DNA from 3 places in the Solibacillus sp. CAU 1738 genome. Region 2 is predicted to be linked to each of the others. Evidence: riboswitches for the same ligand, from Rfam matches in the RefSeq annotation. Region 2 holds a riboswitch; each other region holds the start of a gene.

What was found. A riboswitch is a leader RNA that binds a small molecule or an ion and turns the genes downstream of it on or off. The one in region 2 is predicted to bind thiamine pyrophosphate.
Region 1: linked by a shared signal. The riboswitch ahead of tenA (thiaminase II) and the one ahead of thiT (energy-coupled thiamine transporter ThiT) in region 2 are both predicted to bind thiamine pyrophosphate.
Region 3: linked by a shared signal. The riboswitch ahead of thiM (hydroxyethylthiazole kinase) and the one ahead of thiT (energy-coupled thiamine transporter ThiT) in region 2 are both predicted to bind thiamine pyrophosphate.

Annotation. Positions count from the first base shown of each region.
Region 1 covers NZ_JBDQQN010000005.1:78,197-83,384, reverse strand. Annotated here, with positions in the region: gene AAFN87_RS14850 (ABC transporter substrate-binding protein) at 1-151, opposite strand, end outside; gene AAFN87_RS14845 (ABC transporter permease) at 170-934, opposite strand; gene AAFN87_RS14840 (ABC transporter ATP-binding protein) at 921-1,652, opposite strand; gene tenA (thiaminase II) at 1,675-2,349, opposite strand; TPP riboswitch at 2,667-2,757, opposite strand; TPP riboswitch at 2,888-2,995, opposite strand; gene AAFN87_RS14830 (lipid II flippase Amj family protein) at 3,377-4,192, opposite strand; gene AAFN87_RS14825 (thymidylate synthase) at 4,414-5,188, opposite strand, start outside.
Region 2 covers NZ_JBDQQN010000009.1:52,983-58,170, forward strand. Annotated here, with positions in the region: gene AAFN87_RS18560 (AAA family ATPase) at 1-1,332, shown strand, start outside; gene AAFN87_RS18565 (magnetosome magnetite crystal formation protein family) at 1,568-1,888, opposite strand; TPP riboswitch at 2,010-2,117, shown strand; gene thiT (energy-coupled thiamine transporter ThiT) at 2,373-2,924, shown strand; gene map (type I methionyl aminopeptidase) at 3,300-4,055, shown strand; gene AAFN87_RS18580 (hypothetical protein) at 4,069-4,791, opposite strand; gene AAFN87_RS18585 (polyphosphate kinase 2 family protein) at 5,123-5,188, shown strand, end outside.
Region 3 covers NZ_JBDQQN010000005.1:104,805-109,992, reverse strand. Annotated here, with positions in the region: gene AAFN87_RS15005 (DinB family protein) at 1-211, opposite strand, end outside; gene thiE (thiamine phosphate synthase) at 463-1,128, opposite strand; gene thiD (bifunctional hydroxymethylpyrimidine kinase/phosphomethylpyrimidine kinase) at 1,109-1,930, opposite strand; gene thiM (hydroxyethylthiazole kinase) at 1,927-2,679, opposite strand; TPP riboswitch at 2,850-2,949, opposite strand; TPP riboswitch at 3,020-3,119, opposite strand; gene AAFN87_RS14985 (GNAT family N-acetyltransferase) at 3,621-3,962, opposite strand; gene AAFN87_RS14980 (DNA alkylation repair protein) at 4,442-5,110, opposite strand.

The sequences.
Region 1 (5,188 bases), on a different contig from region 2:
TAGCGGAATGAACGGCATTTGGGTACCAATCTAGCATAATACTAATCTCTTCTAAATCATTCGTTCCTTGTGCATCACCCTTATAAGAACAGCCTGCCAAGAACATTGCGAAACTTGCTAGCAATAATGTTAATACATAAAGTTTCTTCATATAGTAAAAATACTCCCTCTACTTGTTTTTCCATCGTAATACACGTGTTTCAATCATCGTAACAATCGTAAATAGCACGATTCCTAATACAGTTAAAATGGCGATAGCTGCAAATACACCTTCTGCATTCAAATTTCCTGACATTCTTCTACTATAATAGCCAAGTCCTTCACTCGCTCCGAGCCATTCCCCAATTGTAGCCCCTACTAAAGCGTAAACAATCGCTAGTTTTAATGCAGAAAAAAATGACGGCAGTGCCATTGGAATTTGTAATTTACAAAAAATATGCCAACGAGTAGCACCCATTGAACGAAATAAATCAATATACTCCCGATCCGTTGCCTTCAAGCCATCATAAGTGCCAACTACAATTGGAAAAAAGGAAATCAAAATAGTAACCGCAACCTTACTCCAAATTTCATAACCAAACCACAGTATAAAAATTGGCGATAATGCAATGATCGGAATCATTTGTGAAATGAGAACAGCGGGATAAAGCATTTTTTCTACCGTTTTGGAGTAAAACATACTGACCGCAAGTAAAACACCGCCAACTACTGCAACTACAAACCCTATCGAAAATTCTAATAATGTAACAGGAAGATGCTCTAAAAAAAGCGGCTGCCAATTATCAATGATGAGCATTAATACACCGGTAGGAGCTGGAATAATAAACGCCGGAATCATTTCAGCACGTACCGCCCACTCAACAGCTAGTAAAATTGTGCAGCTAAACAATAAAAATAAATAATACGTTTTAAACCAATTTTTAATAGTGTTCATGAGCAATCTTTCTCTCTACATTTTTTCTTAAAGTAATAAATTCCATCTCATATAGCATGTCCGGTTGACGTGGACGTTTTAAATGGACAGGAATCTCTTCCAGTGTTTTGTCTGCATGTAGCAGCAAAATCCGGTCACTTAAATAACAAGCCTCGTCTAAATCATGCGTAATAAATAGCACTGTTTTATTCAGCTCCTGCCAAATTGACAATAACCAAGCTTGCATATCCTTTTTCGTAAAAGCATCCAGCGCACCAAAAGGTTCATCTAGTAATAGTACGTCTGCACCTACTAACAGTGCCCTTAAAAAGGACACTCTTTGCCTCATCCCACCAGATAATTGCTGTGGAAGCGCATTTTCATATGCTAATAGCCCAGCACGCTCAAGCCATTTCCTAGCCTCTTCCTTCGAATAGCGTTGTTCTTTTTTCACTTCAGATGGCAGCATAATATTGTCTAAAACCGTTCGCCACGGTAGTAATAAATCACGCTGAGGCATATAGCCAACATCCCCTAGTCGAATCGGACGCCCATGGATGGTAATTTCTCCTTCATCTTGCTGTAACAGCCCCGTTATCAATTTCAAAATAGTACTCTTTCCCGTACCGCTCTTCCCTATTAATGAAACGAACTCGCCCGTTTTAATTTCTAAATCAAGGTTCGAAATCACTGCCTGTTCTTCATAGGAATATGATATATTTTTCAATTCGAGTGTCATATTTGTTCATCCATTCCGCAAATTAAATAGGCCAATCACGTTTGAAGTAGTTCATATCCCAAAATAGATACTCATACTTCGATGTAATTTGGAAATGCTTTTCAAGTACTGCTAGCTCGCGTTCTGGCTTCCCGTCAGCAAGCTCATCCATTAAATCAATTAACCATTTCGCTCCTTGGCCAAATTCCTCGGAGTCATACGTTTCAATCCACTTCGCATATTTGTTAGTTGCCAATTGATCACCATATTGTTTTCTTAATAGTTTCCCAATTTCCCAATAATCCCATGCACATGGAAGGAGGCTCGCTACAACCTCTGCTAAACTACCATTTTGCGCAACATTTAACATATAGTTTGTATACGCTAAATTGTCTGGCGTTGGCTTTGTTTCCTCAAGCTCTTCTCGTGTAATACCAAATTCAGCCGCAAATTGACGGTGAAGTTCCATTTCAAAATGTAATGTATCATGTAAAACACTAGAAAATTTGTTCATCATGTCTAGATTATGTGCTTTCGTCACACCTACTGCAAAGAGCTTCGCATAATCGATTAAATATACGTAGTCCTGCTTCATGTACTGAATGAATTTTTCCTCAGCTAATGTCCCTTGTCCTAGCTCCTGCACGAATGGATGCTGGTGATTTTTCTCCCAAATCGGTTGTACATTTTCATAAAGCCTTTTTGTGAATTTTGTCATTGTAATTCCTCCCAAAATTGTTATTAGAAATACACAGATAGATTAAGAAAAGTGCAAGCGCCTTGTTCAGCCCCTACAGCTGCTTGCAGACCCGTATTGAAAGCATCTTTTCAGCTTTCGATTAAGGGACTGAAGCGACCTCGAGGGGCTAGGCGCTGGAGCTAGACAATGCTTCAACTCCAAAAATTTATAATTTCTTATACAGCAAAATAAAACAAGATATCGGCACTTTTTTGTTGTAATCTATGAAACTCGTTATTACCTATACGCAAAAAAACCGCTTCCACATACGGAAAGCGGCTATAAAAAAGCATCTAGCTTTTTTATACCTACTTTCCTACGCTAGTTTTAACTAGATCAGGTTCAAAGGGTACAATCTCAGCCAATTCGGCGCCCCTAGTAGTGTTATTTGCTTTAAAATGGTTTTTGGCATTGGTGTATTTGCGAATTCTAAATCTTTCAAGTGATTTCGCAAAAATATTTGGTAAAAAATAAAACCCCACTCACAAGCGATGAGTGGGGAGAATAAGCCATTCTTATCCTACAACAACCACTTTCCTACGCCTAGTGTGAACTAGTCCAGGTTCAAAGGGTTTAGAACAATTGTTCAATCTCAGCCTTCGAAAAGACTCCCCTAGTGCGTTCTAATTATTACTATATATAACATTAACATGGATTTTTTAAAAGGCAAGTGAAGATTTATTATTCTCTTTTTCTTGCATCGAAAAAGTCGTACATAATTGCATATTCCCTACAGAATCTATCTTGCTTTTTTTAAAAACATTAAAACTAAATGCTAATTTGTCAAAAAGTCAAAATTGACATACAACATATTTAAAAACAAGTGCCAAACAAGCCTTTTTTCCTACTATTGCACTTATTTAAAAATAAGTCGTATATCGTTTTCGCAAAACGAACAATTTTGACTTTAGAAAACGTTACAAAAGCTTTTGCTGATGATTTTTTTCTAAGTAGATTCTGAGTTTTCATCAATTATTAATAAATATTTTCAATCGATTCACGAAACTTAAACAATGAATTGAGTTAACCATGCAATATATTTTGCTCCTGGGATGAATAAAATTTGTGCAAGAAGTGTTCCTATTAATCGAGAAGTAACCATCATAATGGATGCACTTTTTAAGTCTACATAACTCCCCTTTTGGTTAATAACCTCATCTGCAAGTACGGAAAGTTTCGGATCAACAAAGATAATTAATAATATCGTGGCAAATCCGTTCACTAAACCTGATGCCATGACAGCTGTTGTTTCTCTTTCAGGTGCTAACATTGAAGCATATAAGGCTGATAAAACACCAATTGTATAAACTGCTGTGATGACAACATTCAATAAAAATAATTTTACTGGTATATCTCTCCAGCTCATATTTTTTAAGTAGGACCATCTTGGCAAATGCAAATGTTTTTTTGCCCGTTTTATGTATTCCAAACTAAACCCCTTTTTAATAAGCTTTGGAACATTGCCTCTCTCATTTGATAAATGAACAATTGCTCTTGAAAAGATAGCAATAAATGTAGGAAGCAATAACAAGCCAATCAGTGTACCAATAGTTGCTGAGCCTATCAAAATACGGTACTGACTTTCTACAAACGCGAATGCATTTTCTTTCGGCGCATTATCTATTAAACTCCCTGTAAACGGCTGCTGCATCATATTGGCCAGCCGCGCAACCATGACCATTAAGTTAAATAACGATAATGCAGAGGCTAATAACCTTACACGGGCACCTGATAAGCGAACAGAGTAGGCTAACGTTTCAATTGAATGAATAATTAATATAAAAAAAGCGATGATGAGTAGTTGCCAAGTGAAAAATTCCAATTACACTACCTTCTTTACGTTTATAGTTGTTAAATAATAAACGCTACCAAATAATAGAAAGTTGCAAATGAGCCGTCTGAAAAGAATTTTTGAGACGGCTCATTTGCGACGAGGATGGTGGCATGTTAATGCGACCACCGCAGGAGCAAAGCTTTTTTAAAATAACTTTCAAAAAGAAAAAGGTATCCCGAAAGTCTTTACTTTCAGAATACCCCTTATGATTATACTGCTATTGGTGCTTTAATAGATGGATGTGGATCATAACCTTCGATCGTTAAATCATCCATTGTTAAATCAAAAATAGATTTATCTTCTGCAATATGAAGTGTTGGTAATGCACGAGGCTCGCGTGAAAGCTGCTCATTCACTTGGTCAATATGATTACTATAAATGTGTGCATCTCCAAGAGTGTGGACAAATTCTCCAACTTCTAGACCGCACTCCTTCGCTATTAAATGCGTTAATAAAGCATAGGAAGCAATATTAAATGGAACGCCAAGGAATACATCAGCACTTCTTTGATACAGCTGACAAGAAAGCTTGCCATCCGCTACGTAAAATTGGAAAAACGAATGACACGGTGGTAACGCCATATTATCTACTTCTGCAGGATTCCAAGCTGTGACAATTAAACGACGAGAATCCGGATTATTTTTAATTTGTTCAATTACATTGGCAATTTGGTCAATCGTTTCCCCGTTAGCTGCTGGCCAAGAACGCCACTGTTTACCGTATACAGGACCTAATTCACCATACTTTTCTGCAAAAGTATCATCCTGTAATATATGCTTATTAAAAATTTGCATTTGCTCATCTACTACTTTAGCAAACTCTTCATCTTGTGCAGCGCGTAATCCAAAGTTACTCATATTTGGTCCGTTATAATCCTCAGAACTTACCCATTTATCAAATGCCCACTCATTCCAAATATAATTTCGGTCTTTTATTAATGTACGAACGTTCGTATCACCTTTTAAAAACCATAATAACTCCGTT
Region 2 (5,188 bases):
AATGTATCACTACATGCAAATGAACAATTGATGACACGCTACGAGGAAGTTATGAGTGAAGTCATGCATTTGCAAAAATTAACGCAATTAGTGACGGCAAATAAACAGCAACTACGCGATCTGCAGCAACAAATTACTCACCTAGAAATAACTAAGCAACAAGCTGAGCAATTGTACCATGAAGCAAATGCATCGTTCGTTCAGCAGCAAACAGTGCTTGAACAAAAGCGTATGAGTATGCCAACGAATGCAGCTAATTTAGCACAACTACAGCAAATGATTGCACAAGTTGAAGCACAATTAGTAGCATCTCAAAAAGCATTAAATATCGCACAACGTAATTATGAACAGGTGCATACAGAGAGTATTAAGACAAAGGAAATACTAAATGTTACAACGGAGCAACAGCAAGAGTTAGATGCAAAACTTACAACTGCTCGAGAACAGTTTGTAAACGATATGAAGGAAGCGGGTTTTGAAACGTTTAATCATTTTGCCGAGGCATCACGGACGAAGGAACAAATTGCCGAGTTGCAGCAAGCATATCTCGATTTTTCAAAGGAGTTACATGCACTTACTTCTTTTGTTGAACAAGAACAGCAGCAATTAGCAGATGTAGAAAAAGTGGATTTATCGCAAGCAGTAGCAAATCTTGCGGAATTAAAACAAGCGTATGAGGAAGCACTCCGAACAGTAAATGCTTCACAAGAATGCGAGAGACACTGTATTGATTACTCGGAAAAATTAGTAGCCATCGCCGATGAAATTACTGCTTTAGAGCAAATTTCGCATGAAATAATAGACTTATATAATATGCTGCGTGGACAAAATACGAAGAGAATCTCCTTTGAACGTTATATACAAATGGGCTATTTAGAACAAATTACTGAGGCGGCAAATGTACGCTTAAAGCATTTATCGAATGGCCAATATCAATTAATCTGCTCTGATCGTCAAGAATCCCATGGGAGACAAAGTGGATTGAGCTTAGATGTTTATGATAGTTATACCGGGCAAACACGCGATGTAAAATCGCTATCAGGCGGAGAGAAATTTAATGCATCACTATGTTTAGCATTAGGTATGGCAGATGTCATTCAAAGCTTCCAAGGTAGTGTGCGCATTGATACGATGTTTATTGATGAAGGTTTTGGTTCACTTGATGAAGAATCACTAATGCGTGCAATCGACACATTGATCGATTTACAAAAGTCAGGACGAATGATTGGTGTTATTTCACACGTCGCGGAGCTGAAAGCAGCAATTCCAGCTGTCCTCCAAGTAGAAAAGCTGAAAGAGGGCTTTAGCCGAACATCTATTGTCTTGAAATAATAAAAACAAGCTTCCCGTTAATTAGCACGGGAAGCTCGTCTTTTATTTTGAGCGTGTTGTCGTATTAGTTGATTGTTTCTTTGAATCGAGAACCTTTTTTACGACAGGATAGACAATAGGCGCCCATTTAATAGCTGTTTTGAAGATTTTGCTAATTTTCATAGTGTATGCACTCCTTCGATTAAGGTGCTCATTAGATGTGTTAAATATACATTTTTCAGCAAAGTACTATACATTAACGCATTACTTTTATTCCTTGTACTATATTCCAAATAATTAAAGCTAAATAAATTAATCCATAAAGTAACATACCGCCAATGCTAAAGAATATTAAATTATCATCGCCTTGATATCCTCCAAAAGAAAGCCCAAATATAAAATAAATGACAAAGAAAAATCCGAGTATTACAGGAATAATATGTGATAATAATGCCCGTTTAGCATGGCGTTTTACTTCTTCATCTTGAACAACAATCCAAATGATAACAGGGACTATAAAAGGTGCGAAAAAGACGCTAAAATAATTCAATGCACTTAATACTTTATTGTTATCCATAAAACAGTCCTCCCTTTTGTATTATGTACGCAAAATACCATCTATTAGTTTCAAATTTCTTCATAGTTGAAAATTTAACAATAATTCAGTAGAATGGAATTGTTCTAACAATAAATAATTGTATAACCACAAGGGGAGCCGATTAAGTCGGCTGAGATTGTACACTAGTTGTACTAACTCTTTGAACCTGTAAGTTAACACTTGCGTAGGGATGTGGATAGATACCGACTTCTAAGCGATGTCAGGCTCTGTCCTGATGTTGCTTTTTTATTGTAAGAAAGTATAAGTTTCTGGAGTTCGAGCAGTGTCGAGCTCCAGCGCCCAGCCACTCGAGGTAGTGGTCTGCCCTCTATCGAAAGCGAGAAAGCTGCTTTCAAACTCGGGTTTGCAAGTAGCTGTCGGGGCTAAGCAGGGCGCTTGTGCGTTTCTTATAGGCTTCTATTCCTCCTCTTAGTTCTAGGGAACAAAAGAAAGGAGACTTGTTATGAACAGAGAAAGATTATTGATGTTAGTAGAAATTGCTATTTTTGCTGCAATCGGAATTATTTTAGACATGTTGTCGTTTAGTTTACCACAAGGTGGCTCAGTTAGTTTTGTTATGGTGCCGATTGTGTTAATGGCGATGCGCTGGGGTATAGGAGCAGGCCTTGTTACAGGACTACTTATCGGCGTATTGCAAATGGTGTTAGGTCCAAAAATTTATCACTGGGCACAAGCTTTACTTGATTACGGTTTTGCGTTTACAGCTGTAGGACTCGCGGCAGTTGTGAGACAACCATTATTAACAGCACTAGCTGGGATGAATAAAGTAAAAATAGCTATCTATGTTTCAATTGGTGCAATTATTGGTGGCCTTTTACGCTACTTCGTACACACATTATCAGGGGTTGTATTCTTCTCTGAATATGCCGGTGATCAAAATGTATGGGTATATTCTATTGTTTACAATGGGTCGTATATGTTGCCAGCGATAATATTAACAGCTGTTGTCTGTGCATTTTTATTTACAGCATCACCAAAGTTGTTGAAACGATAAATAAGATACCTAGCCACTACTTCGGTGAACACTGAGGTAGTGGTTTTTTGTGTGTATTTATGTATTTGATTCGAGCGGAAAAGGAGCTCCAGCGGGTGAATCGTTGTGCCACGGGCGAAAAAGGAGCTCCCGTGGGCGAAAACCGGTGTCCCACGAGCGAAAAAGGAGCTCCCAGGGGCGAAAACTGGTGTGCCACGAGCGAAAAGGAGTTCCCATGGGCGAAAACCATTGTGCCACGGGCGAAACACAAGCTCCCACGAGCGAAACAGGACTTTCGTCTAAGTACTAAATGAAAAAACAAGATACGAGTAGCACTATTTATTTTCATAAGTATGTTATATTAGAAAGAGATTTTTTAGAGGAAGGACGTTTAAAATGATTGTAAAAACTCAAGAAGAATTAGATGCTTTTAAAAAAATCGGTCGAATCGTTGCGGAAATACGTGAAGCAATGAAGGCTGCTACAAAACCTGGTGTGACAACGAAGGAACTAGACGAAATTGCTGGTCGTATGTTTGAAGAGGTTGGCGCTGTTTCAGGTCCTAAAGGTGAATACGACTTCCCAGGATATACTTGCATTAGTGTTAATCATGAAGTTGCTCACGGTATCCCAGGAAGCAAAGTAATTCAAGAGGGCGATTTAGTTAATATTGATGTTTCAGGTTCTTTGAATGGTTATTTTGCGGATACTGGTATTTCGTTTGTTGTTGGTGATGGTTATGAAGAGAAAGAAAAACTATGCGCTGTAGCAAAATCTGCATTTGAACGTGCAATGACGAAAGTAAAAGCAGGCTCAAAATTAAACCAAATAGGTAAAGCAGTTGAGCGTGAAGCGAATGACCACGGCTTAACAGTTATTATGAATTTAACAGGTCACGGTCTTGGGAAATCTCTACATGAAGCACCTGACCATATATTAAATTATTATGATGCGTGGGATTCGACTATGATGAAAGAAGGAATGGTTTTAGCAGTAGAGCCATTCATTTCAGCAAAAGCAGAGCATATCGTTGAAGCAGGTGACGGCTGGACATTCATTACACCAGACAAATCACTTGTAGCACAAATTGAGCATTCTATTATCGTTACAAAAGATAAACCGATTATTTTAACAACTTTAGAAAATGAATAAAAAAATCGTGGGTTTAATACCCACGATTTTTTTTGACGAATAAAATGCCAGCGATGAGTACACCGCATAAAAATAATGCAGCTGTAGTAACTAAAAGCTCCTCTAAGCCGTTTTGAATTGCAATACCTACATAGCCCCAAATAAATATGATTGGCGCAACAATATCGAAATGGTGATAGCGCAGGTGAAGTGCAATTGCAGTACCAAATGTTAACAAAATAACAGCCCATAGTGCATTACTTAATCCGAATCCATGCCAGTTAAAGTAAACAATTATATAGGACATAAAGGTAATAAAGAAAAACAAGCTCCAACTTAAAAATAAAGCAATCGGTATACGAATCTTAATATTTTCAGTCGTTAACGGGTACGTAATATATAGTCCGAACAAAGAAAGGAGTTGTAAAACGAATAAAAAGATAGCGATGCCATTTTGGCCATTATGCCATGCAATAAAAAAGCTTATAAGAAAAATACTCGAAATAGCGAATAAGGTCGTTTGTAGCGACGTGACGGAGTTCGAGTTGCGATGTTTATAACAGTGCACAATCCATACTACAAGACTTGCAAATATTAATAACCAGCATAAATATACGTAATTGGCTGGGGAGAATAATAGCGGTAAACGATTAATAAGCTCAATTGTCGATTTTCCACTTAAACTACGCCAAAATGTTTGAATTGTAAATGCTGACATCACTAGTAAAAAACTAAAAAGTATTAAAATACGGCCCATTAAGCCCTCTCCTTTCTCTAGAATTATATACATTTCAACAGTTTTCAACAACAAATACAAAGTAAAATAATGATAGCATAAAATGATATTTCCATTTGAGGAGAGCTCTATTCGTGAAGTCATAATAAAAAGGTGTATTACCCCGTGAAACTTCTATCGGTGTAGAATACTTTCATCTACACCGATAGTTAGTAGAACCAATCGGACATTTACAGGCAGTTAAAAAAATCTGAAAATAAAGTTAAATATTTAGTTAATTACAAGTAAAAGGGTATTACTACCAGTTAATCTGCGATAAAATAGAAATAATACATAAAAAAGGGGGGATAAGATGGTGAAATTGAAAGATTTAGATTTGTCATTAGAGCTCGATAAAAAAATGTATAAAAAGAAAATA
Region 3 (5,188 bases), on a different contig from region 2:
GGTATGCTTTTTCAACAGCCACCATATGAGCGAGCAACATGCCGATAGAATACGCCTTATCGTTAATTAAAAAATCCAATTGGTTAACTGATAAATTCTTTACTTCTGCTAACGTCGTCTCTCTAGTATAATTCATCATAGATATTAGCTTGCTGAATTCCAAACTTAAACCTTCTTTTTTATCAATTAAAAATAAACTTTGATTCCCCATTATGATTTCCTCCTAAAAATAACACGGTTTTGGTATTTTCCTCTCTTTAACAGAGATTAGTTCCAATTTTATAATTATTTATCATTTATTACCAGTGAATATTTTTTCAAATTTCAAATTTCTGCTGACCTCTTAAATTTTTCATAAAGAGGTTTTGAAGGAACCAAGGGAATCAAATATTTGTTTAGCATAGCCGTAAAAAAAAACAAAAAAACCACAGGGTAATATAAAATAACCCTGTGGCTTAAGTGTTAATTCAAAATAGAAATGCTTCTAACTAGTCGCACATCATGATGTAATAATTGATTGACGGTATCCTTAATGCTTGCACTTCCGCAAATAGCAGAAATGACAGCTACCCCATCTGAACCGGCAGCTAATACGGGCTGCGCATTTTTTTCAGAAATACCACCAATCGCTACAATAGGAAATGTTGGATAGGCTTTTCTTGCTTGCTCCAAAAAAGTGACTCCTGCTGGACGCTTGGCATCTAATTTAGAAGACGTTTCATAAATTGGACCGATCCCAACGTAATCTGCTCCGCCAGCAATAGCGGCTTCCATTTCTTCCATCGTATGCACTGAAACTCCAACTATTTTATGTGGAAATAATGTACGAACTTCTGAGAGCCTGCTGTCATCTTGCCCAACATGGACTCCATCCGCATCAATTTCACGCGCTAGCTCTACATGATCATTCACAATAAAGGGCACATTGTACTGTCGACATAAGCTTTGACAGTTTTTAGCGAACTGTATAAGTTCATCACCTACTAATGCCCCTTCTCCTTTTTCTCGTAGCTGGAAAATAGTAATGCCCGCTTCCAATGCTTCCTTTAATATAAGTAGCGGGTCGCGGTTACAGTTAGGAGTACCCATTATAAAATATACAGCTAATTCATCCCTTTTCAGCAACATGTACATCACCTTTCACAAACTTCTTATAAGCAAAATGATTCGTTGGACCGTGGCCATTGCCAATGTTTAATGGATGTTCAATTGCCGCTTGGATAAATCGTTTTGCTTCAATGATTGCCTCTTGAATAACATAACCTTGTCCTAAAAAAGCAGTAAGTGCTGCAGAAAATGTACAACCGGTTCCATGTGTATGCTTCGTATGAATACGTGTACTACTTACTTGGAATGATGAGCCATCTCGGAAATACACATGATCAACTGCTTCCATCCCTTGCAAATGACCACCTTTCATCACCACACACTGTACGCCCAATTGTAAAATTCGCTGAGCAGCAGCCTGTACATCATCCTTCGTTGTGATGCTCATACCTGTTAAAACTTCTGCTTCTGGTATATTTGGCGTTAACACTGTTGCTAAAGGTAATAGTTTCGTTTTTAAAGCCTCAACCGATTCCTGCTGTAATAGATTTGCTCCACCTTTTGCAATCATGACAGGATCAACAATAAGTTGTATATCTTTATCTTGTAATGCTTCGGCAACAGCGGTAATAATATCCGCAGAAAATAACATACCTGTTTTAACAGCCTTCACTTGAAAATCTTCAAAAACCGTTGAAATTTGAGCTTCTACAAAATCCGCCGTCGCTGGAAATATGCCCGAAACTCCTAATGTATTTTGAGCAGTTAATGCTGTAATTGCTGTTGTGCCAAAAACCCCTAACTCCTGAAAGGTTTTTAAATCTGCTTGAATACCTGCTCCTCCACCACTATCGGAGCCTGCAATTGTCATGACAATATTCATATTTGCCCACCTCTTGCATATTGTTCTAAACCGTCGATTACTTTCATTTGGAATGACCCCATATACGCAGCTTCACAAGCATCTATTGCAATTTGTTTATATTGCTGCAAAATTTCCTTTAATAGTTGAAGATTATTTCCTTCTACTGCAAGTGCGGCACTACAAATAGCACTTAATAAACAGCCAGAGCCTGTAATTTTCGTCATCCGTTCATCGCCACCTGTAATGAGCTCAACATTAGTGCCATTAGTTAAAATATCTGTTTCGCCAGTAACAACTACGATTGCTCCCCATTTTCGGGCAACTTCTTTCGCAACTGTAACCGTATCAAGCTCACCTTCTCCACTATCAACGCCCCTAGCTTGCCACTGAACTCCAGCAATAGCTGCAAGCTCACCTACATTACAGCGAATAGTTGTAAATTTCACTTGTTCGAGTAATTGCTGAACTGACGCTTTTCGGAATGAAGTAGCTCCTACTCCTACGGGATCAAGTACAACAGGGATATTTCGCTCATTCGCCTTTTTACCTACTACTAACATACTTTCTAGTGTACGAGTATTTAATGTACCAATATTAATTAATAAACTATCAGCAATGGACACCATCTCTTCCACTTCAGCGATTTCATCTGCCATAACTGGAGATGCACCAATTGCCAGCAATCCATTTGCAGTAAAATTAGCCACAACATAATTTGTTATACAATGTACAAGCGGCTGTCTAAGACGGATATTATTTAAAGTCATATTGTGCTACCTCATTCACCATGATTTCAATTGTCCAAGGTATATCCTTAAAACTGCTTTTCCTATATAAACTTATTTCTCTTCTTACCTCTTCACAAAATGTCATCTTTCTTCCTCCTTGTGTAGTAGGCATGAGAACAAAAAAAACACTTCATTTGCGTATGCAAAGAAGCGTCTTACAAATTGCTCCCTACGCCAGTATTAACTGAACAGGTTCTAAGGGTCAGGTTTTAACCTTCTCAACGCTATAGCGTCCCCCCGCAATTAAAATATTTCCGTGGAAATTAAAAAGCTCTCTAAATAAGGAGAGCTCATGTACAAAAAAATGCGAATTGTGTCACTCGCTATGTACTTTGCTCCCTCCGCCAGTGTTAACTGAACAGGTTCTAAGGGTCAGGTTTTACCTTCTCAACGCTTTTCGCGTCCCCCTGCAAATATTTTAATTACCCATATCCTAACATCATTTCTATTTGTTTTACAACAATAAATCATTAGTTTGCTAATTTGCATTTATTCACTTTACAAATTATTCTTCATTAAATTACAATCCATCACATAAAAGTCCCCAGATAATAAGAATTGGAGGGCATTAAATAAAAAATTCCCATCAGATCTTTAGGTTAAAAGATTTAGTGCGGTGAAAGAGCTTCTGTCGCTGAGTGATTTATCTTGCTCTTGTAGTTACGTATGATGCATGAGTTATCCACTGAACTGCTTTGTTAGTTTCTGTAATGCTTGAATTATAACCTTCTCAAAGCATTGGTGTTGGAACCTACTGATTATAAACAGCAAAAAACAAACACCCTATTAAATTGAATGAAGTGTTTTACTCCCTAACTTTCATTTGGGAATGTTATTTTGAATATCACTGAATAAAATATTAGTCTTTAGATTTATAGCCCCCATTAGTTCAACCAAAATAAGTAATATATGTGGCAAGATTATTTTCTATGCATTATAAATTGTGATTTGCTGTATCTAAAATTGTTTTTTTCATAAAAAGGTATTAAGTATTCCTCACAAAACAAACTTATAACATCAATATGCGAAAGCTCATCTAACAGCTTTGATACCAGTTTTGTTCCTATACCTTCTGCATGGTACGAACTATGTATAACAACGTCTTCTATATACGCTCTAAATTTCCCATCTGTAACAGCTCTTGCGAAACCAATAAGAGTATCACCTATCCACGCACCCACTGATAGTACGTCTCTTAACATATTTTCAATATCTTGTTCTTGTCTTTCCTCCCACCAACCAGCATCATTATATAGCTTCATAACATCAACAGCTTTGATTGTTCTATCAGTAAAACTTAATATTTCTATATTCAAGTTTTGTTCCTCCAAAAAAATTTACTTAATTTCACAATACAAAGATATCTATATCCACTAACCTGTGTTGTTAAATGAAGTCCAAAAGTGTCGTTTGGTAACATTTAACAAGAATCAATAATCTGGGCCTATTGTTGAAAAAGGCACAATTCATTTTCAAGAATTGCACCCGATTGTGGAAAATCTTTTTTCTATTGAATAGAATCGTTGTACTGTGCAGCTGGAAAGTTGTTCACTTTAATGATAATCGCACTACAAATCAAAAAGAGATAGTGAGTTAATCATTTACAACTTCCTTGCATAGTTTACTAACTAGCTGCCATAACGCGTTTTTTTTTATTTTTCCGGTCCAAGCCTATAACAATTTTCATATTGTGGCTTTGTTTATTTTATGCATTAAACCTTAATAAATTTTTCAAGGGTAACTAATTATTATGTCGTTTGTTAACTTCAATCGTAATGAACTCCGGTAAATAGCTGGGAGTACATCCTTTTGCTACTATTTCATCTTTGTAAAGACCCGTTTTCTCACCAAGTTTAATACAACGTGCACGATTCTTTTCATCATAAACGCCTATCCAGCCTGCGGTGAAATTCATAGCCCATTGAACTTCCGGTTCTTCCTGCGTAATATTAGCTTCTAATTTAGATAGTAAGTCTGCGGTGTTATCAGGCGGTGTTTGTCCAGTCCATCTCAATCGCCCTTGATAATACCAGAAAGCTCGCCTTTGAAGAGCAGAAGGGCTATTTTCCCATGACTCCATCAATGCAATTGTCTTCTTGTCTTTGGTGAGCTGATTAGCCATTAGCCAATCCATTAAGTTATTTCGCTCATCAAAAGTGTGAGTCTGTATATCCTTATCAAGCTTATTTAGCACATCTTGTGAAAGAAGTTTTTTATCCATAATTAAGATTGCTAATAGTCTGGGCAAAAACTCTTCGGTTGACCAAAGTTCCATTGCTAGTTCGTGATCTTTTTTAATGTCCTTCGCAATTTTTCGTAAGTCGCCTAGCTTAATTTTACTATTGATCTGAGGTAGAATGTTTTCTGCTTTTGAAGAGCGTTTTATTTCTGTACCTTTATTTTCATTCATTTTATACAACTCCTTTATTAAAGCTTTCTCCACCTATAATAGAAGAGCAACCATCTTTAGTATTACACCCACTCACGA